One region of the Vallitalea pronyensis genome, then DNA from elsewhere that is predicted to be linked to it. Evidence: riboswitches for the same ligand, from Rfam matches in the RefSeq annotation. Region 1 holds a riboswitch; the other holds the start of a gene.
What was found. A riboswitch is a leader RNA that binds a small molecule or an ion and turns the genes downstream of it on or off. The one in region 1 is predicted to bind cyclic di-GMP.
Positions count from the first base shown of each region.

Region 2: another riboswitch for cyclic di-GMP. It lies ahead of HZI73_RS10540 (hypothetical protein); the one in region 1 lies ahead of HZI73_RS17305 (transglutaminase-like domain-containing protein).

Region 1 is NZ_CP058649.1:4,111,481-4,123,571, forward strand. It holds gene HZI73_RS17290 (2-hydroxyacyl-CoA dehydratase) at 1-3,362, opposite strand, end outside; gene HZI73_RS17295 (TetR/AcrR family transcriptional regulator) at 3,501-4,148, shown strand; gene HZI73_RS17300 (MATE family efflux transporter) at 4,167-5,564, opposite strand; gene HZI73_RS17305 (transglutaminase-like domain-containing protein) at 5,912-6,661, opposite strand; cyclic di-GMP riboswitch class I at 6,711-6,788, opposite strand; cyclic di-GMP riboswitch class I at 6,814-6,898, opposite strand; cyclic di-GMP riboswitch class I at 6,931-7,018, opposite strand; gene HZI73_RS17310 (DUF4073 domain-containing protein) at 7,227-12,091, opposite strand, start outside.
Region 2 is NZ_CP058649.1:2,536,365-2,548,455, reverse strand. It holds gene HZI73_RS10580 (S66 family peptidase) at 1-139, opposite strand, end outside; gene HZI73_RS10575 (hypothetical protein) at 187-972, opposite strand; gene HZI73_RS10570 (GNAT family N-acetyltransferase) at 1,179-1,604, opposite strand; gene HZI73_RS10565 (S-layer homology domain-containing protein) at 1,641-3,773, opposite strand; tRNA gene HZI73_RS10560 (tRNA-Thr) at 4,110-4,183, opposite strand; gene sigH (RNA polymerase sporulation sigma factor SigH) at 4,318-4,962, opposite strand; gene HZI73_RS10550 (NYN domain-containing protein) at 4,974-5,489, opposite strand; gene HZI73_RS10545 (hypothetical protein) at 5,667-6,026, opposite strand; gene HZI73_RS10540 (hypothetical protein) at 6,057-6,836, opposite strand; cyclic di-GMP riboswitch class I at 6,942-7,026, opposite strand; gene rlmB (23S rRNA (guanosine(2251)-2'-O)-methyltransferase RlmB) at 7,257-8,000, opposite strand; gene HZI73_RS10530 (putative polysaccharide biosynthesis protein) at 8,050-9,654, opposite strand; gene HZI73_RS10525 (Mini-ribonuclease 3) at 9,651-10,067, opposite strand; gene cysS (cysteine--tRNA ligase) at 10,142-11,545, opposite strand; gene cysE (serine O-acetyltransferase) at 11,532-12,091, opposite strand, start outside.

The DNA.
Region 1 (12,091 bases):
TTAAAAGAGATAACAGGCACTTGGGGCATGTTAATGTCTTTTAATGCTTTTCTTAACATGGCGATGTAATTAGTTGCTCGACAGCCCCCACCTGTCTGGGACATGATCACGGACACATGATTAAGGTCATATTTGCCAGACTTTAATGCTTCAATAACTTGCCCAATGGTAATAAGGGTTGGATAACAAGCATCATTATGCACCACTTTTAGGCCTTCATCGATGGCATGCACATCAACAGAGGGTAATAATTCTACATGGTATCCAGCACCTCTCAGGGCCACTTCTAAAAACTGAAAGTGGATAGGTGACAGTTGGGGTACTAAGATGGTATGATGCTTCTTCATGTCTTTGGTGAATGAAACCCTTTCAAATCCATTGTGTTTCTTTTCAGGAAGGATATGGGCTAAATCTCTTTCTTCTATAGCGGCTATCAATGACCTCACTCTTATACGTGCTGCTCCTAGGCTGTTAATCTCATCTATTTTTATCACGGTATGTAATTTATTATATTGACTAAGTATTTCTTGTACTTGGTCAGTTGTGACGGCATCAAGACCACAACCAAATGAATTCAGTTGAATGAGTTCTAAATTTTGTCGTTTAGCCACATAAGATGCTGCTTTATAGAGTCTTGAATGGTAAACCCATTGGTCCACAACACGTATGGGTCTTTCCAACTCCTCCAAATCACTAAAACCATCTTCACAAAGAACAGCAAAACCATAACTGTTAATCATCTCATCCATGCCATGGTTAATTTCTTTATCCAGGTGATAGGGTCTTCCTGCAAGGACAATACCTTTTTTATTGTTTTTTTCCATGTAATCCAGTACTTCTAGGGTTTTGTGTTTTATATCCCTTTTATAATGTTCCAATTCAGCATATGCCCTCTGCATCGCTGTTTTTATGTCCGATTTTGAAATATTCTCCACAGTGAGCTCTTCAACTAATCTTTTGAACATGCGCTTTTTATTATCTATGGGTAAGAATGGGTGGTAAAACGATACGTCATCTGCCTTTAAACCTTCAATGTTTGCCCATGTTGTTTCAGGATAAGAGATGACGATTGGACAGTTATAATGATTGTTAGCCCCTTTATCTTCTTCAATATTATAAGGTATGGATGGATAGAATATTTTTTTGATACCTTTTTCCAGCAAGTCTTCCAAATGACCATGGACCAATTTGGCGGGGTAACATACCGATTCTGAAGGAATGGACTCCAGACCTTTCTCAAAAATGGACTTAGAAGAATTAGCGGAGATTTGTACCCTATAGCCAAGCTCTGTAAAAAATGTAAACCAGAAAGGATAATCTTCATACATATTGAGAACACGTGGTATACCGATGACACCTCTTTTGGCCTCTGATTGTTTTAAGGGTTGATAACCAAATAATCTTTTGTATTTGTAACGATACATGTTAGGTGCTTTATTGACTTTTTTCTCTGCTCCTGCCCCTCTTTCACATCTGTTTCCAGAATAAAAGCTTCTTCCATTAGAAAAAGTAGATATGGTCATTAAGCAGTTATTACCACATAGCTTACATCTTTGCAGTTTATTTTTAACCGTAAACCCAGACAGTGTATCCAAATTAATCATACTGGATTGCTCACCTTTGTCTTTATGATATGCAAGGATAGCAGCTCCAAATGCCCCCATAAGACCTGCAATATCTGGACGTACAACCTCTCTTCCTATAATCCGTTCAAGACCTCTCAGCACAGCTTCATTATAGAATGTGCCTCCTTGAACCACCATTTTCTTCCCTAATTCTTCAGGTGATTTCATTCTGATTACTTTATATAAAGCATTTTTAATGACGGATAAGGATATACCTGCTGATATGTCACCAACTGTGGCTCCTTCTTTTTGTGCCTGCTTGACTTTTGAGTTCATAAAAACCGTACAACGGGTGCCAAGGTCAACAGGATGTTTAGCCATGATACCTATCTTTGCAAATGCCTCAATGTCCATGTTTAATGACTGAGCAAAGGTTTCAATAAATGACCCACAACCAGAAGAACAAGCCTCATTAAGCATGATGGATTCAATGATACCGTCTTTTATCTTCAAACTCTTCATATCTTGGCCGCCAATGTCAAGAACAAAGTCTACACCAGGTAAAAAATGTTCTGCCGCATGATAATGCGCTACGGTTTCAATTTCCCCATAATCAATTTGTAACGCTTCTTTTACCAGATGTTCTCCATAACCCGTAACGGTAGACCCTGCAATATAAGTCTCAGAATTCATTTGCTGATGCATAATTTTTAAAGCTTCTATTGTCGATTGAAGAGGTTTTCCTTGATTACTTCCATAGTGGGTAAAGAGCACACGTTTCTGGTCGTCAATTAAAACCACTTTGGTGGTGGTTGATCCTGCATCAATACCTAAAAATGCCTTACCTCTGTAGGATGCTATGTTTGCTCTACCGACTTTATTTTTTTCGTGTCGGGCTTTAAATACGACATAATCCTGTTCCGATTGAAATAATGGGTCTAATTCATCTGCCTTGTTATTGCCAATATCATAGATGTTGGCAATGTTGCCATACAAATCACTATAAGATTTTATGGTTTCTTTTCTAGATAATAAGGCCGATCCCATGGCTACAAAAAACTGGGAGTTATCTGGAAATACCACTTGATGGTCTGGAAGCTTTAGGGTTTCAATAAATCTTTTCCTAAGCTCCGACATGAAGTATAGAGGACCTCCTAAAAAGGCAACTTTACCCTTAATGGGTCTACCTTGTGCAAGGCCTCCTATTGTCTGATTGACCACTGCTTGCAAGACAGATACAGCAATATCCTCTTTTGATGCACCTTCATTCAGCAGCGGCTGGATATCTGATTTTGCAAACACACCACATCTAGACGCTATGGGATAGATAGTTTTATAGTTTTTGGCGAGTTCATTCAACCCATCTGCATCCGTCTGCAATAATGAAGCCATTTGATCAATAAACGCTCCTGTACCACCAGCACAGGTACCATTCATTCGCTGTTCAATCACATCTCCAAAATATGTAATCTTTGCATCTTCTCCACCAAGCTCTATGGCTACATCAACTTCTGGTACCATTTCTTCAATAGAACTGGTGCAGGCTACCACTTCTTGAATAAAAGTGGCTTCCAGTTTCTTCGATATATTCATGCCTGCTGAACCCGTTACAAACACAGTGCCTGCCTTTTTAATTAAGAGGTCTTTAGCATTACCAAACATGGTTGAAAGGGTATTCTTAATATCTGAAAAATGTCGATTATATTCTTTGTGTATTATTTGCTTTTGATCGTCTAAGACAATGAGTTTTACTGTCGTAGAGCCTACATCAATTCCTATACTTAACGGTTTGTTCATTATGTCGCCTCCGTCCTTGTTCATCGCTAGAACACGTTCTAATGAAATGTTATCACCATATACACAATATGTCAAGAAAGATTAGAACGTGTTCTAACCTTTCTTGACATATCATCTTTTTCCACTTAAAATGAAATTATGAAAAAACAAACGAATACTAAAAATACGAAAAACTTGATATTGGAAACAGCAAGAGAACTCTTCATTACTCAGGGGTATGAAAAAACAACCATACGCCAAATTATTACATTGGCAGATGTGACCACTGGGAGCTTATATCACTTTTATAAAAATAAAGAAGAAATTCTGCTAAATATTGTTGATGAACATTTTAATGTCATTATGCTTCAGTCAAGTGTACTATCGAATAGATATAATGAGCCCCTTTTAGGATTTTCATTAAGTGCATCCATTATCTTCAATCTCATTGACCAACATGAAACCTTGGGGGAATTATTCCTTGCTGCATATAATTCTTGTATTATTTCAGAACACATTGTCCAAGTTGCAAGTACAATGACAAAAGACTGGTTTAGCGCATATAACCCAACTTTTTCTACTATAGAGTACTATCACCGAGCTATCCTTATTAGGGGTATGTACCAAAGCCTTATATGGAATTATTTATGCAAGAAGAATATTGCTCTGCCAGATACTGTTCATTTACTGATTAGAACAATCAACCAGATTTTTAATGTCCCCAGTGATAAAATTGAAGACATTCTATCACTGAGTCAACAAATTATGAAGGACAATGATATGTCCATTCTCGGATATGATATTTAGTTTCTAAACAGCCAAGCTCTATTTTTCAATGGACTCAGGCTGTTCTTCTTTTTTATGGACAACGGCCATTTCCATCCACTTACCCTTTTTATAGAAATAATACATAAAGAAGAAACTCACTACAAAGGATAATCCCATGCCTAACCAAACACCTTTTATGCCTAAACCTGTATAGGACAGACCATAAGCCATAGGGATTCTGAACACCCAGAGGCATATTAAACTTAACCACATGGATACAGAGGCTGCTCCTGCTCCTTGGAATACATTGGACATAACAATTCTACAGCCAACAAATGCAAAGAATAACGTAACCCCATACACATAATAACGTCCCAGTTCAATAACAGCTTCATCATCTGAGAATATGGAGAAAAATACCGATGGGAATATGGAAAAGATGATTCCCAATACTAACAGAATGATAAAAACAGCTTTCATGGCATACTTGCCACTTTCATAAGCGCGATCCTTTTGACCCGCTCCCAGGTTCTGCCCTACGATAGAACTAGCTGCTTGTGAAAGTCCCATTGCAGGCATGAATAGTAAGGATTCAAGCCTTGCACCAATACCATGTACAGCACCAGCAACAGCACCAAACATATTCACACGCCCCATAATAACGGTACCACCTAAGCTTATGACAGCCTGTGAAATACTAGAAGGTACACCTATTTTAAACAGTTGTTTAGTAATACCAAAATCTACTTTAAAATTCCGCAAATTCATTCTTAAGAATGTTTTACCACGAAGTACGACATAAAAAATATAAATGGAAGCAAAAAACCTGGAGAAAACAGTAGCATAGGCAGCACCAGATATACCAAGCTCAGGGAATATCCACCAGCCAAAGATTAAAAAGGGATCAAGTACCATGTTCATAATACCTGATACAATGCCTGCAATCATGGGTGTTCTTGTGTCACCAACACCTCGCAATATGCCACTCATAATAAAAAAGATAAACATAAATAGCATACCAACCATGATGATGATAAAGTAATCTTTAGCAATAGGAATAATTTCTGGTGGTGTTTTCAACAGATTGAATAATTCTTCATAAAATATTATACCCGCCCCAACAAATAAGAGTGCAACAACACCAATAACAATTAAGGAAGTATACGTGACTTCATCCACTTTTTTGTACTCTTTTGCTCCATAGTATTGGGCTGCTAATGTAGCTGACCCAATGCCCAATCCAGCAGCTAAGGATACTAATACAAACACAACGGAAAAAGTAACTGTTACTGCTGCTATGGCATCCGTGCTGTTTTCCAATTTTCCTACCCAATATGTATCTGCCATGTTATAAACAACTTGTATTAAGTTGGCTATCATTAAAGGCCATGCTAAGACCCATAGATTTTTTTTAATATTGCCTTTCGTGGCATCAATGTTCATGCTTTTCTTCATAAGTAATCCTTTCTGTGTGAATCAAAACTCTATTTTCCTTAAACAATAGGGTATATACAGAGCTTTCTCAAGTTTCAGTGGCGCTATTCTATTAATAGTAATATAAATGACTCAATGGGTCAAGACTGATATCCAAGAATATTGAAAAAGTAATCTGCCCACTATCATTACATTAAATTAAAAATAATTATACATAAAAAAAGGTATTAAAGAAAGAGATATTAAAAGAAAATGATAGGCTGATATACTATGATTGGTTATAGACCATTACATATTAAGACATAGAAAAAAGATGGGTATAGACTTTTAAATTAAAACTTATGAGAGGGTGCAAATATTATTCATGATTAAAAAACCTTAAGAACACTATAATCTGAAGGATTCTTTTCATAAGAAATTTGAATACCTTCGGTTATATATGCCGAATCAGTGGTCGTGTCTACAACTATCCATTCACCATCTATAAGAACTTCATTCCAAGCATGATAGACAGAAGTAAAGTTACTATCGCCATGAACAAGCTTTGTAGGAATATCAATACTTCTTAGCATAGCAGCCATTAAAGAAGCATAATCGTAACATATTCCTTTACCTTCAATCAACGTTTCATTGGGTGATGGTAAATATCTGCTACTTATGTTAATAGCTTTTTCATGGTCATAGTGAACGTTATGAATAACGTATTCATAGATTACTTCGAGTTTCTCTCTGTCAGTCTTGGCATTTTTAGTCAGTTCTTGAGCCAGAATAGCTGCACTTGAGTTGCTTGTCCATTCTACATTCTGAACATTTGCTAAGAATACTGCATGATTACTTGAATTCATATGTACCTTGTCAGATGTTAATAGTTTGTACTTATTACCATCTGTTCTTTGATATAATCCTATCGTATACTCACCATTGCCCATTTGTAATGGCAGCTCCTCATTAGATGAATAAAGGTTATAGATATATTTCTGAGAACCTTTTTTCACGACAACTTTCAAATCTGAATAATTAGTAGCATCATATTGGATACTTACTGTGCCGTTATCAGTATTGACCTTTATAATTTCAGTTGCAGCATATACAGATATTCCAGTAAATACTACACACATCAATGCAACTATAAAAGTTAATACTATTTTCTTCAGTTGAAACTCTCCCTTCGGCACCTGGCTATCTTCATTTGAAGACCCTATAGTTTTGCGTCCCTACCTCACGATAGGTTTGCCATATTCGTGGGAAAGAAAAGTAATAAAACTCTTCTTTCGGTAACTGGCTGCCATATCATCTCTGACTTAGGCCCTGTAGTTTTGCGTCTTCAGCTTTCGCTGAATTTGCCGCTTCGAGAAAAGATTCGATTACTAGGTAATCAAAGTCTTCCTCTGGTAGCTGGCTGTCATAGCTTATAAAAAGCGTTAGACCCTATAGCTTTGTGTCACATACTTTCGTATGCTTTACGATTTACAGAATAATACCGGTCAATACTGCCGACGCTTTGACTACCCTCTCATGTACATTATACCACAAATTACCAACATGGTAAATATATCTCAGGCTTATAATCTCACAATCTCATCCAATAGTAATCTGAGATTTTACTAAACCTATATGCCTCCCTGCTACATGTAAAATAAGGGTCTAGTTTATTATACTAGACACCTTATTTTAAGAGTAAACTTAATTGTTTTCTTCAATATTTTCTTTCTTTTTTGATTTTGCCGCTGCTGCTTCAATATCTCCATTTGCCCAATGTTCTTTTGAAACATCCTCAAAGGAAGGTTCTTCCAAATCTAACATAGGTCTGGCAATAATTTTATTCATCATAATGACAATTTGTTCTCTAGCCGTATCCATGTTCGGTCTAAAGGTGTTATCACCAAAGCCTTTAACAACCCCAGCATTATACAGCTTGTTAATATACTTTTCTGCCCAATGCCCTTTAACATCAATAAATGTTGAATCACGATCATCCACAACAGCACCAACATATTCCCAATATGCGGAGAATACAACTGCAATTTCTGAACGCTTAATTGGTGCATTAGGTCTAAAGGTTCCATCACTATATCCCCTAAATAAGCCAATGTTAGTTACTGCTTGAATATATTGATAGCTCCAATGGTTAATGGTTACATCTGTATACTGGTTATTGCCCGCATGATCCGTATCTAATTTTAATATCCTTGCAAACATAGCGGCTACTTCAGCTCTGGTAACAGCTTTTTTAGGTTTAAAAGAACCATCTGGAAATCCTTTAACATAAGGATCAAAGAATTCAACTGCACCAAGTGGTGTAATATCCTCCTCAATTATCATTTCTTCTTCTAATCCAATGTCATCATTTTCTTCGCCATCTGATGGACTGCCATTACCGTTAGAAGGGGTTCCTCCTCCATCGTTTGAAGGATTACCACCGCCTCCATTTGATGGATTGCCACCGCCTCCATCTCCACCTTGGGAAGCATTAGCGGTAAAGACTACAACAGTTGATGGACTCGCATTTGTTATGATCGTGCTTTTATACCTTACTTTGACTGTTACATTGCCAGAGAACTTAGGAACAGGATTTGTATTGTATACGATCCAGTTGCTGCCACCATCTGTTGAATACTCCATTGTATCATCTGCGCCTATCAAAATATTTGAACTATCATTACCTGTTACATATGGAGCAGAAGGTGTGTTCTTTGTGAACACTACTTCCGTAATCGGTCCTGCATTAATTGTTGGTGTTTCTTGATATCTCACATAAACGGTTACACTACCTAGGAATGTTGGTACATTATTATCATCGTATGCTGTCCAAGTAGTACCACCATTGGTTGAGTATTCCATTGTTTCATCCGCACCATTTAAGAGATTACCATTATCATCCCCAGTTACAGAAGGTGCTTTATTTAAGTTTACATTTTTCATGCTTACTAATTCACCAATATTAGCGGTTACTGTAATGCTTCCATGAGGTGCATCATTGGTTATGGTTACCATTCCATTGCCATCAATACTTACACCGCTTACTTCTTCTTGAAATGACCACTTAACTGTATCTGCTGTCATGATGTTTCCGTATTGGTCTTTTACTTCTGTTGTGTAAGTTACAGTTGTAGGATTATTTATTTCTGTTGGTACGGTTGTTTCGTCTAATCCGTTTACTGTTATGCTTGTTGCGACAGCTGGTGCTTTTTTAAGATTGACTAGCTTACTATCTGTAATACTTCCGCTTGTTGCTATGATTGTGAATTGTGTTCCTGGTGCTTTGTTTGTTACAGTTACTTGTCCAGTGGCATCTATACTAACACCCTCTACAGATTCTTTCAGTGACCATGTTGCTTTTTGTCCTATCATGATATTTCCGTATTGATCTTTTACTTCTGCTGTGTAAGTAACAGTTGTAGGACTACTTAATTCTGTTGGTACAGTTATTTCATCTAATCCATCTACTGTCACGCTTGTTACAATTGCTGATGCTTTTTTAAGACTAACTAACTTACTATAAGTAACACTTCCACTTGTTGCTATAACTGTGAATTCTGTCCCTGGCGCTTTATTTGTTAGCGTTACTTGTCCATTGGTATCTATGCTGACGCCTTCTACAGCTTCTTTTAATGACCATGTTACTTCTTCTGTCATTATATTTCCGTACTGGTCTTTCATTTCTGCTGTATATGTTGAAGTTGTTGGACTATCTACTTCTATTGGTACGGTTATTTCAGCTAATCCATTTACTACAACACTTGTTATTATAGCTGGTGCTTTATTAAGATTAACTGACTTACTTCCTGTTTTACTTCCGCTTGTTGCTATAATTGTGAATTCTGTTCCTGGCGCTTTATTTGTTACCGTTACTTGTCCATTGGCATCAATACTGACACCTTCTACAGCTTCTTTTAATGACCATGTTACTTCTTCTATCATTATATTTCCGTACTGGTCTTTTATTATTGCTGTGTAAGTAACATTTGAAGGACTATCTATTTCTGTTGGTACAGTTATCTCATCTAAACCATTTACTGTCACGCTTGCAACCATAGCTGTTGCTTTTTTAAGATTAACTACCTTACTATCTGTAACACTTCCACTTGTTGCTATGACTGTTAATTCCGTTCCTGGTGCTTTATTTGTTAGCGTTACTTTTCCAGTGTTATCTATGCTGACGCCTTCTACAACTTTTTGTAATGACCAGTTTATTTCTTCACCTGTAATGATGTTTCCGTACTGGTCTTTAATCACTGCTACGTAAGTCACATTTGTAGGACTGCCTACTTCTGTTGGTACAGTTATTTCATCTAAACCGTTTATTGTTACACTTGAAACCATAGCTGGTGCTTTATTAAGACTAACTAGCTTACTATCTGTAACGCTTCCACTTGTTGCTATAATTGTAAAATCTGTATCTGGTGCTTTGTTTGTTACAGTTACTTGCCCATTGGCATCAATACTGACACCTTCTACTGCTTTTTGTAATGACCAGTTTACTTCTTCACCTGTCATGATGTTTCCGTATTGATCTTTTACTTCTGCGGTATATGTTGAAGTTGTTGGACTATCTACTTCTATTGGTACGGTTACTTCAGCTAATCCATTTACTACAACACTTGTTACGATAGCTGGTGCTTTTTTAAGATTGACTAGCTTACTATCTGTAACACTTCCGCTTGTTGCTATGATTGTGAATTCTGTTCCTGGGGCTTTATTCGTTATAGTTGCTTGTCCATTTGCATCTATACTGGCGCCTTCTACAGCTTCTTTTAATGACCATGTTACTTCTTCTGTCATGATATTTCCGTATTGGTCTTTTATTTCTGCTGTGTAAGTTATATTTGTAGGGCTACTTAATTCTGTTGGTACAGTTATTTCATCTAATCCGTTTACAATCACACTTGTTACAATTGCTGATGCTTTTTTAAGATTAACTAACTTACTATCTGTAACGCTTCCACTTGTTGCTATAACTGTGAATTCTGTCCCTGGCGCTTTATTTGTTACAGATACTTTTCCAGTTGCATCTATGCTGATGCCTTCTACTGCTTCTTTTAATGACCATGTTACTTCTTCACCTGTCATGATGTTTCCGTATTGATCTTTTACTTCTGTGATATATGTTGAAGTTGTTGGACTATCTACTTCTGTTGGTACGGTTATTTCAGCTAATCCATTTACTACAACACTTGTTACGATAGATGATGCTTTATTAAGATTAACTAGCTTACTATCTGTAACGCTTCCACTTGTTGCTATAACTGAGAATTCCGTTCCTGGTGCTTCATTTGTTAGCGTTACTTTTCCATTGGCATCTATACTGATGCCTTCTACTGCTTCTTTTAATGACCAGTTTATTTCTTCACCTGTCATGATATTTCCGTACTGGTCTTTAATCACTGCTACGTAAGTCACATTTGTAGGACTATTTAATTCTCTTGGTACAGTTATTTCATCTAAACCGTTTATTGTTACGCTTGTTACGATAGCTGATGCTTTATTAAGATTAACTAGCTTACTATGTGTAACGCTTCCACTTTTTGCTATGACTGTGAATTCTGTTCCTAGTGCTTTATTCGTTACAGATACTTGTCCATTGGCATCTATACTGACACCTTCTACAGCTTCTTTTAATGACCAAGTTATTTCTTCACCTGTCATGATGTTTCCGTACTGGTCTTTAATCACTGCTACGTAAGTCACATTTGTAGGACTATCTATTTCTGTTGGTACAGTTATTTCATCTAAACCATTTATTGTTACACTTGCAACCATAGCTGGTGCTTTTTTAAGATTAACTACTTTACTTCCTGTTTCACTTCCACTTGTAGCTATAATTATTAATTCTGTCCCTGGTGCTTTATTCGTTACAGTTACTTGTCCATTGGCATCTATACTGACGCCTTCTATAGCTTCTTTTAATGACCATGTTACTTCTTCTGTTATGATATCTCCGTATTGGTCTTTTATTATTGCTGTGTAAGTAACATTTGAAGGACTGCCTACTTCTGTTGGTACAGTTATCTCATCTAAACCATTTACTGTCACGCTTGCAACCATAGCTGTTGCTTTATTAAGATTAACTAACTTACTATCTGTAACACTTCCACTTGTTGCTATGACTGTGAATTCTGTTCCAGATGCTTTATTCGTTACAGATACTTCCCCATTAGCATCTATACTGACACCTTCCACTGTTTCTTGTAATGACCATGTTACTTCTTCACCTGTCATGATATTCCCGTATTGATCCTTTATTTCTGCTACGTAAGTCACATTTGTTGGACTATCTATTTCTGTAGGCACAGTTATTTCATCTAATCCATCTACTGTCACGCTTGTTATTATAGATGATGCTCTTTTTAGATTGACTACTATGCTTCCTGTTTCACTTCCACTTGTAGCTATAATTGTGAATTCTGTTCCTGGCGCTTTATTTGTTACAGTTACTTTTCCAGTGGCATCTACACTTATACCCTCTATAGCTTCTTGAAGGGACCATTCCACATCTTGGTTTGTCATAATGTTTCCATACTGGTCTTTTGCTATTGCTGTGTAAGTAA
Region 2 (12,091 bases), 1.6 Mb from region 1:
CTACCACTTGAAAACCAAACAATTCTTCTAAATTCTGAAGTCCCAATTCATAGATATCTGGCAGTATGGCTGGCAAACCATTACTTGGCGATATGATAGCTATTTTTGACCCTCTCTTTAGTGGTTTCGCTTTAATCAATATAAGCCCTCCTTTTCTTCTATTGGTTTTTATGATTAGTTATGCTTTTACTCTCCAAAAAGAGCATCCCAGTTTTCTTCTTGACTAACCTTACCAACTAATTCCTTCATGTCCATCACTTCAATGTATTCTTTATCGTTAAAAGGTCGTCTTTCCATCATGGAATCGTATTTCTTTTTCGGTATCTCATACAAATACTCTTTAATGAATGTTGGATTCCATGTTTCACTATGAATCTTTATTTTATAAGTATCGTCTACTTTTTCAAATATATATTTGGCCGTGCCATAAACCATATGCGTTTTACTTTGAACTTTCTTTTGAACAAATACGGTAGTCCATTCATCTTTGCTGTAATCCTTATAAACATCACTTATTTTTACCTGATGCATTAAGTCATCTTCATCTTCTAATACCTTTTCATAGGATTCTAATGAAAGACCTAAGCTTTCCAAATATTCTTTGGTTTCTTCCATATCCTTCCCAATAAAGTCTTTCATTGTAACGGTTTCATCTAACATACCCATAATACCCGTATACAAAAACTTATCATCCATATCTGTATCCATGAAATATTTCATGTGTGCTTCACGATACGCATCATAAGGTATTTTAAGTTTTCTAAATTGGTACTTTTTTTGTTCAATGAGCTTCACAATGTCCGTTTGCGTCAAAGCCTTTTCATCTGTTTCATCATCATTATGATTATCTGTTTCATCATTTGTCTGGCGATTGGTATCATTCACATCATCTGAACCTTTATATGTATTCATAAACCATACAGATAATATGAGCACAACAACTAGACCCAATATTACACTTAACTTTTTCATATGTCCACTCCCTCATCGTTTAAATAGTCTTACTGTAGACTAGTTACAATACAATCATTCTATGTGTAGATTACCTCCACTAGACCCCTTGACTAATAGATTAAGAATGATTAATACACATTATATAATAAACAGTACAATATGTAAATAGAGTCTTTCATATAGATAAAACCCCTTGTAAAAAGGGTTTTATCTATATATTTCATTTATAATTGTTTGATTAAGATAATCTCTAGTGCTTGAGTTTCAAGAACTAAACATCCACTATCATTATATGCCAATTTCCTATAGAAATGTTGAGCATGCTCATCTGCCTGTGTCGATGTCATCACTTGCTCATAGCTTTGCTTTCTCATTTCTTCTTCCCAAAACTTAACTAAAGCTTTACCAATCTTCTTACCTCTATAGGGTTGTTCTAGAAACAGCATATTCATCATGGGTATGTTATCCCAAAAATAATTGAATCTAAGCCAACCAATTACATTATCCTTATCCTTCACAACGATAACTTCGTTGTCCTTAATCTTCTTATATAACCTATCCTTGTTAATATGCTTATCCATACTCTCTAAATAATCTTTACAATTCATATCTGCGTATTGGAATTCTAACTCTCTATTGAATGTTACCATTCTTCTATACCTCCCTCCAAACGCATATCTTGAATACTATTCCTTTTTACTGTCTAATAAATCATAATTTGTTTTATAAGCTACATTCACCATTTTTATTGCTTGTTCCTTGGTAGCATTTGATATTGGAGCAAAGTTTCCATCTCCCATACCATTCATTATGCCATATTTTGTTAGGAATTGTATTGGTTTAAGGGCCCATTCTTTTGCAATATTACTTTTATCTGAAAAACCATTAACAATATTATCACTCCCACTTAGATCTATATCTGGATTAGATACAGCAATCGTTCTAAACATCATAGCTGCTAGCTCTTGTCTTGTAATAAAAGCATTTGGCTCAAACTGACCTTTACCATTGCCATTAACAATCTTCAGACCATACGCTATTCTAACCATTTCATTATCTGTATCGCTAAATGTCTGTACAGGAGCAGGTATTGGATTATTATCTTTTGAAATTGCTTTGTATAGTTGTACTGCAACTTCACAAAATTCTTCCCTTGTTATATTGCTTGTATAATCATTTTTTACATTATCTGTAAGCAATCCATTGTCTTGAGAATTTATGATGTATGGTATTGCCCAATCTGACGGTTTGCTAGCTGTGTTAAATACAATTGATTCATTATAGGTTTTACCATTTGGTAAATCCATTTCTACTACAATTTCATAGTTACTATCATATAAAAGATCCTGTGTAGAGATTGTATAATTAGAATTTATAATACCTTTTTGAAATAATTCTTTTACCCCATTTGCATATACATAAACGTTTATTGGAATTAATTCATCATTACTCCAATTCAAAGTAATGGACTTATGGGTCACTTTATCTAGTATTTTATTTGTATCAAAATTTGCCTTTATATTCAATGAAGGCGTTTTCATATTACCTTTCTTAAAATTAGTTGTCGATACTCCTGCTTCCCATGCTTCTTTATGAGCATATAATTCGATATAATACTTTTCTCCATCTATAAGATGTGAGATATCCACGTTACTTGATTTTATCATCATTTCGTTTTCATTTAATACTTTTTCATAAAAAACTTTTTCTCTATTCTTATCGTAAATAAAAACTTCATAGAAATCAGGTGTTCCATTTCTAGAAGCAACCCACTTTATTTGAATTTCATTTTTGCTTTCAATATAATCTGATTGAGATAAAATTATTTCTGGGGGCAATAATTGATTGTCTTCAACATTTATTTGAATCTCTCCAACCATTATACTTTCACGGTTGTAATTTTTTGCCCATATTTGAATCCAGTATTTTCCTGAGTTTTTAATCCATGTCTCACCAATTTTAAATGATGAGTTTGTAAAATAAGAGGTATGTTGAGTTTCATATTCTTGTTGAAGGTTTTTGTTATCTGGACCATTAATGTAAATTGTTAATTTCTCAATTGATCCATCATTTGAAGCTATTGATCCTTCTATAGATAAAGTATCTCCTATCTTAAAATCTGTTTGATCGGATAAGAAGGATGTAACATCTCCATCAAATGTCGTCTTACCTAATGAAAAAAACTTCATAACTGGGTCAGGTTTTGGAGCCCTCATGATAGTTATATCTCTCTTTGTGTTATTAACAATATCCACAGTCTCCTGAACTGTTGTATATTCAGGATACATAAACGTTAACTCGTGTAAACCTTTTTCTACCTCATTGAATTCATAATATCCTTTAGAATCTGTAATCGTCTCTAAATTATTATCTAGCAGTACCTTTACACCTGCCATTAACAAATACCCATTATCACTAACATACCCTGATAATTTGTAGTGAGTAATTAATTGGTTAATACTGAACGTTATTTCCTGTATACCTGATTCATTTCCATCACTATCACATGCATTTACAGCTACCCTTATCATATGTCCTGGTGTTATTTTATCTGCTGTTAATAAGTATGATTCACCATCTATTTTAGTGCTATTTTCTATATAATTACCACTTGTCAAATCTTCAATAAGAACATGATAATAATCTGCTTCAACAATCTTTGTCCACGCTATATTTATATCGCTCCACTCAATCATGTCACCATCATAAGGATATGTTATTTCCGGTGTTTGTACAGTTGCCATACATGTTTGCATCGTTAAAAAATAGATAATTGTGCATGTAGTTAATCCTACAAGTGAAAGCATTGTTCTTTTCATTTTAGTTAGTCTCCTTCATGTTAATATATTAGGTCCATACAACTTGCATAACATGTTTAGTTACCATTGTTGTTATATTTTTACAAATTATGCAACATTATCATAATAATAACAGATAGCTAATTGTTAAGCAATAAAAAAACTATCAATCAATTTATGGATGAGGGTTACATGAAAGTATTAACTGATTAATGGTTCATACACAATTATTAAGACCACTAAAAAAAGCGCCAGCAAAACGCTGACGATTATTAAAATGTAATTTATTTATTATGTATCATTTAAATAATATAATATACATCAAAAAAAAGCCCTTCAATTTGAAAGACTTCTGCAAGCTCCAAGCCGGATTTGAACCGGCGGTCTCGGCCTTACCATGGCCGCGCTCTAACCACCTGAGCCATTGGAGCATTTTCAGCACCTATACTATTATAGCACAAATTTTTATTTTGACAAGTAGTTAAATCATTTATTTTATTGTTAATGTATAGGATGGCTCATCTTATCAAAAAACCTGTCCTTATTAAGCATATAAAAGGATTGGTTATACATTTTTTTCAATGAGTATAGCCTCAACCTTCTTCTTAATACGTTGTAAGGCATTATCAATGGATTTAACTGGGCGTATCAAATATTCTGCTATTTCCACATAGCTTTTACCGTCAATATAGCATCGTAAAACTTCTTTTTCAAGTTTACTTAACCTTGCGGAGAGTTCATGTTCAATGATGCTTAGATTTTCCTGACCAATTAACAAATCTTCTGGGTTAATGATTTTTTGGGACGGCATTTTATCAATAAGTGTTGCTTTATCATTTTCCTCTTCATAGGATGGTTTGTTAAGTGATATGTATGAATTAAGAGGCAGGTGTTTTTGTCTTGTTGACGCTTTTACTGCTGATATGATTTGTCTTGTGACACATAAATCGGCGAAGGAATAAAAAGAAGCTGTTTTTTCTTCCTTAAAATCTCGGATAGCTTTAAACAGTCCAATCATGCCTTCCTGAATAATATCGTCTCGACTTGCGCCGATTAAGAAATAAGATTTTGCTTTCTTTTCTACCAGTATCTTATATTTATTCATGAGATAATCAAGAGCTTCATTATCCCCATCTCTTACAATCGCTACCAATTCTTCGTCTGAGTTTGTAAGGTATGAATCGTACCAAGTTGCTTGATCCAACTGCATCAACCTCCGTATTATTTTCTACGCATCTTTTCCATCCACTCTAACACACCTGAGTCCAAATGCCCTTCTAATCGGTTACTATGATCTAATTGTTTCTTCTCAATGAACTTCTTGCGCATGTTTTTTTCCACTTGTTTTACTTCGGTGTAGAGTTCTCTAGCGGACATACGGCTTGCACCTTTTCCTAATATAATAATCTGTTCAAGCCCGTCGGAAGTTGCTACACGTACACGGTAATCACGACCAATTTGGTGAACCACTTTTTCAATATAGTGGTCCGCCGTTTCTACTTCTTTCGTAAATACCACATTAATATTATGATATGTTATCACTTTTCGAGTGCCTTTTACACGATGAGCATCAAATACAACGATAACGTCAATCTTCTTATAGCCTTGATAATTGGATAGAATCTCCAGTAATCTGCTTCTGGCTATTTCAAGGTTTTGCTCATTCACAATTCTTCTTAGCTCGTCCCAAGCATGAATCACATTGTAACCATCTACTAATAAGAATTCTCTTGCCAAATTTCATCGCCTTCCAATCTGTTTTGAAAGCATTTTAAGTATACTACACTATTAACTGTTTGTAAACGTTATATAACTTAAAAATTCAATACAAAAAGAGGCTGTTATCATGAAATACCACATTGTACTTGGCATGACCATGAAACCGCCTCTTTTATAGGGATTTTTATATGAATACTATAGACTATTAATCACTTCTTCAGGTGTATTAACTACGGTGAATATTTGATCAAAATCAGCTCCACACAAACGCTTTACTTGTGACATGGCAATAACAGAATCCAGTTTAACAAGATAACGTTTTTTAAAGGGAGCTTCTTTGTATATATTAAGCACTTCTGCTAGTATTTGCCCTACTTCTGGAGTTGAAGTGGTTTGCTTTCTTCCATCTGCTAAAAAGCTATACTCTCTAGGGTTAATACTGTTTAATTTAGCAACAAAATCATCTTTATACTTTTTTGCCTCGTCAAGATTAAACATACCTTCTGCCACGATACTTAAGAGCTTTTTACTTGTGTTAATATCAATTTTATACATGTGTCGCTTCCTCCTCAAATATTGGTCTTATTAAATATTATATTCTGAGTCTAAAGCTCTATAAAAGATTCTACAGTCGCAAGAAACGTCCTCTGGAATACTTTTGAAATGCTCTGTTTCGGAATATTTAGTTAAGATGGGCATATTATTTTCATCATAGACTAAGGAATATTTTAGATATTTATCAAAGATTACCGCTGACTTATAATTGGTTGCTTCAAGAAAAATACCTTTGTAGTTTCTAGCTATGGCATCCTTCTCACATATATCAATTAAATCCATGGCGATATCTTTTCTAAACTTTTCTAATTTGATACCTATCATAAACATGTGTACAAATTGGCTCTTCTCGATTAGAATATTCTTCTTGTTATACAACGTTTCCAAAAATCGCTTATCAAGATCATCAAGCAATTTACATATGATATTCATGGGCTCAAGATTACCAGTAAAAGCTGGCGTTTCTTCTGCAGGGTCGTAATCCTCGTTGGCAAAAACCCCAATTATTTTCTTATTTCTTTTGTTAATGGCTATGTAGCATAGACCATGGTGAACAACACTCTTGATGTACTCATGAACAAATATTGTGAAATCAGCTACTGACAGACCTACTGCTTTAACCATTGGCTCTGATATAGTGGCTCCTTTGACTGTGACACCGGCAAATGTCTGTGCAAGACATCTGGATGCTTCTTCGACTAGAGCATGATCATGACAATCTAATCGTTTATACTCAAGCTCTAAATCTATTTCGTCAAAATATCGTTCTGCAATGATTTCTTCAAAATTTACATTAATGGTTTTTTCCATTAAATCCCCTCTTTCGACGACTTTTTTTGTTTAGCACATCTTTTTCCTTACTCGAGAATTGCATAACAAAACAGCTCCTTCAACAAAGTAGCTGCCTGGTGGATAATAGGCAACCTGGCAATCATAGGATGTTTCCCTTAGACCCATAGCTTTGCGTCCCTATCTTTCGATAGGTTTGCTATTAACTATAAAATATGATATTTAATATAATGGAATTATACCATATTTATCCAATTTATTCAATTTAATTTTACATACTATGACAAAAAATGATATAATTGCTTTAATTCATTTTATTTGTTCATAAAAATACTAAGAACCTTGTGTAAGTGTATTTATACAAAGTTGTAAGAAAACAGCCTTATATACCCATAAAAAAACCGCTATATCACTAAGGAATAGCGGTTTTCTACTTTTTCTCTATTTATAATCTCTTTGTCTAAGCGCCTCATAAGTCAAAATACCTGCTGCAACAGACGCATTTAAAGAGGTAATGTTACCCTTCATAGGCACTTTTACCATAAAATCGCATTTTTCTTTTACATGGTGGGACACCCCATCACCTTCATTACCTATAACGATACCTAAAGACCCTTTTAAGTCTATATCGTACATGATATCACCATCCATGTCCGCACATGCTATCCACATACCTTGTTTTTTTAACTCATCAATGGTTCTTGCAACATTAGTTACCCGAGCCACTGGTGTATGTTCAATAGCGCCAGCCGACGTCTTAGCTACAGTTGCTGTTAGACCTACAGCCCTTCGTTTGGGTATGATAACCCCATGTACACCTGCGATATTTGCAGTCCTTAGTATGGCTCCTAAATTATGGGGGTCTTCTATACTATCCAGAATAAGTAGAAAAGGTGATTCGTCCTTCTCTTTGGCATCATTGAGTATGTCTTGTACGTCCACATAATCATAAGCTGCTGCATAAGCAACAACCCCTTGATGTTTCGTTGTGCCTGTTATGTCATGTAATTTATCTTTGCCCACAAACTGCAAGAAAATACTTCGCTTTCTCGCCTCTGCTACAATTTTTTTAAGTGGTCCATCATGTTTACCATCAATGACAAACAATTTGTCAATGCTGCGCTCTGCCTTAAGTGCTTCTAATACGGCATTTCTGCCAATAAGTATCAAATCCTTATTATCCATTACTTTATCCTTCCTTATGTGTGTCATCTATGTGAAAACATTATACCTATTATTTTTTTATAAGCCCTAATTTCTTTAATTTTGCAATAACCTTCGTATGATTGGGCAGGAAGCTGAGGTCCTCTTCCTGTAACGCTTTTGTAGCAAATAACACGATAAAATAGATGATCATACCACTTATAATGGTCAACACTGTGGCGATGAGATTACTATGAAGAATACCTATGGTCCCTTTATAGATAAAAAACACACTAATTCCCATAATAACCGATGCTAATATCGGTTTCACAAACACACTCGTCTTATCCAGTATGACACCCGTTTCTTTTTTTAATTTCCAATAATTGAGGCTTACAAACACAACATAGTAACAGATGGAACCGATTATAGCACCTCTTAACTGAAAGTCACTTGCAATCAGATGATAGTTAATGGCGTATTTAATGCCAACACTAACGAGAAGAGCCATAGCGGGATACAAATATTTGCCCATGCCTTGTAATATGCCAGCTAAAGTCTGCCCAATAATCATGAGTACAAGACAGATACCAAATAATTGTAAATAGTCATTGGCCTTAACCCTAAAGATCATTGTCATAATGGGATTTGCTAAAATTATAATACCCGTAGCAGCTGGTAGACCTAATAATAAACTTAGTCGAATACCTAATGAAATCTTATTGCGCACTTCCTGTTTATTCTTCTGTACCATGGCTGTGGATATGGCAGGAAGAATACTAATCATGAGGGCTAGACTAATGGTCAATGGCACATTAATAATGGTTAATGCTTTTCCCATAAAACCATACATATGGCTTACTTGTTCTTTACTAAATCCGATGGCTTGCATCCTTTTAAATATGGTTATTGTATCGATGAAATTCATGACAGAATAAGCAGCCGTAGCCAGAGATATTGGAATGGCCAGTTTAGCTAACTGCTTCCCAACTTGTCCAAAAGTAACTTCTTTATAACGCTTTGCTACCTTTGATTCTTCTGTATGAATTTTTTTTGTATGCTTCATATAATACCTTACAATATAGAGTGTAGATAAGATAAAAGCTAATGAAACGCCAAAAGCAGCTCCCCCTATAACAATAGCAGAATCTTGTTCTAGTTTAATGAGAAGGTAGATAATACCCAATCCAAAAATAGCTTTTGAAATATTCTCAATGATTTGTGTTAATGCAGTTGGCACCATTATTTCTCGACCTTGAAAATAACTCTTATACACACCTGCAATTGCTATAAACATAACGGATACGGAAAAACCATATATCATGTAGCGGTTACTGGAAGGCCACTCTGTGGTAGCAATAATCCAATCCACGCCTAATATCATAAATAAAGATATTAGGAAGCCTAAACACCCTAATATAACCATAGCATGACGATATATTTTATGGGCATTATCATAGTCATTTACAGCAATTCTTTCCGAAACCATCTTGGTCAAAGCATTAGGAATCCCTACTAAAACAGGTGATATCAAAAGCCCATAAATCCCATATACAGCCGTATAATCACCAAAAACATCATTGCCTACTAAATAGGATAACGGTATACGGTATATGGCACTAAAAACCTTAGCTATTAAACCTGCAATGGAAAGAATCATAGCCCCCTTAACAAATTTTGTTGATTGTGAGTTCATTCTAATACCCCTTTTTTCATTAGTTCTATGATTCTCTCGTATTGATGATCTAAATATAAAAAACCAATTAAAGCTTCAAAACCCGTAGCGGTTTTATAATCCATAAGGTCTGCATTCTTGGGAACCGTCCCTGACTTTGCATTTCTCCCCCTTTTGAACACAGCCATTTCATCTTCTGTTAAAAAATGCTCTATCTTACGAAACGTATTGGCTTGTGCAGAAGCTTTTACATATTGGCTTGTTGCCTGATGCAATTTGTTAACAGGTGCATTGCCTTTTGCAACTACTTTGTGCTTAATGATTAAATCAAAAACACTATCACCAATATAAGCTAGAACCAAGGGTGAGTACTGTCTTGGATTCACATCATGTATATCAAGACTTTCTTTAAAAAAGTCCATAAATGCTTCCATGTACGTCAATTCCTTTCTTCCTTATCATAAGCGTGAGTATCTGTAACACCCTGCTTATCTATCATGAAGGATGCCTATGAGCGATGCCACCTGACACCTTCACGTGTATCTTCTAATAAGATACCTTTATCCTTTAATGTATCTCTAATATGATCTGCTAGGGCAAAATCTCTGTTCTTGCGGGCATCTTGACGTTTTTGTATCAACGCATCAATCTCTTCATCCAGAAGTGTCTCTGCTCGCTTTGCCTCAATACCTAGTATACCACATAATGCATCAATCTCATCTAACAATATGGTAACAAATGCTTTTGATGATGCCGTACTTGTATTTTTATTAGCAAACTTCACCAGTTCAAAGATGGCTGAAATAGCATCTGCCGTATTAAAATCATCTTCCATAGATGCTTCAAATTTGTCTCGGAAAGCTTTCACTTTACCATCTGCCACCATCTGATTTTCTGTCTCAGTTAATGCTTCTAGTGATACGCACTCAATCAGATAAGCCAGGTTACTTCTTGCTGTTTGAATTCTTTCTAATCCACTAACAGCCGCTTGCATAAGATCATGACTAAAGTTAATGGGACTACGATAATGAGCGCTTAACATAAAAAATCGAATATCTGCATATGAAAAATCTTGCTCTACATCTCTAACTGTAAAAAAGTTACCTTGAGATTTTGACATTTTTTTATTATCAATGTTTAAAAAACGATTATGCATCCAGTATTTAACAAAATCCTTACCATTTGCTGCTTCACTCTGTGCAATTTCATTTTCATGATGAGGAAATACAAGGTCTTCTCCACCACCGTGAATATCAATGGTATCCCCTAAAAATTTCTTGGACATCACGGAGCACTCGATATGCCACCCAGGACGACCTTCGCCCCATGGTGATTTCCACGCGGGCTCCCCTTCTTTCTTAGGTTTCCATAGAATAAAATCCATTGGGTTGCGTTTCTCATCATCTACTGCAATACGTGCTCCAGCTTCCAAATCATCTTGATTTTTATTGGATAGCTTACCATAAGGCTTATATTTTTTGGTTTCAAAATACACACTGCCATTGACCTCATAGGCATAACCTTTTTGAATTAACGCCTCAATCATCTGAATCATACCTTCAACTTCTTCTGTGGCTTTAGGTGTATGTGTTGCTGCTTTTACATTAAGTCCTTGGCTGTCCACAAGAAACTCCTTTATAAAGCGTTCAGATATAACCTTGTAATCCACACCTTCTTCATTAGCCTTCTTAATGATTTTATCATCAATATCCGTAAAATTCGTCACAAAGGTCACATCGTAACCTTTGTATTCAAAATATCGCCGAATGGTATCAAAAACAATGACTGGGCGAGCATTACCAATATGAATATAGTTATAAACCGTTGGTCCACATACATACATTTTGACCTTTCCATCTTCAATGGACTTGAATGTTTCCTTTTGATTTGTCAATGTATTATAGATCTTCATGAGCTTGTTTTCCTTTCTTCTTATCTTCTTTGCATCTAAATAAATTAAAATAGTCTTCTGGTGGAATGGATGAAATGGAATCTTCTAATCGTTCAATACGCCTTAACAATTTACATAATTCCATCCTAATGGGGTCAGGTAAATGGACTTGATCCAAGGTATCACATGGACGCACCTTCTGATTATTTCGCTTAACCACTCTGCCAGGAATACCAACAACGGTGCAATTATCTGGTATTTCATTCAGCACCACTGATCCTGCGCCTATACGACAATTATCCCCTACTTTAAAAGAACCAAGTATTTTGGCACCTGCGCTAATTAAGACATTATTACCAATGGTTGGATGTCGTTTTCCACTTTCTTTACCTGTACCACCAAGGGTAACGCCCTGATAAATGGTCACATTATCCCCTATTTCACATGTTTCACCAATCACCACACCATGACCATGGTCAATAAACAGATTCTTACCAATGGTTGCACCGGGATGAATCTCAATGCCCGTTTTTCTAGCTGAACGCTGGGATACCCATCGGGCTAAAA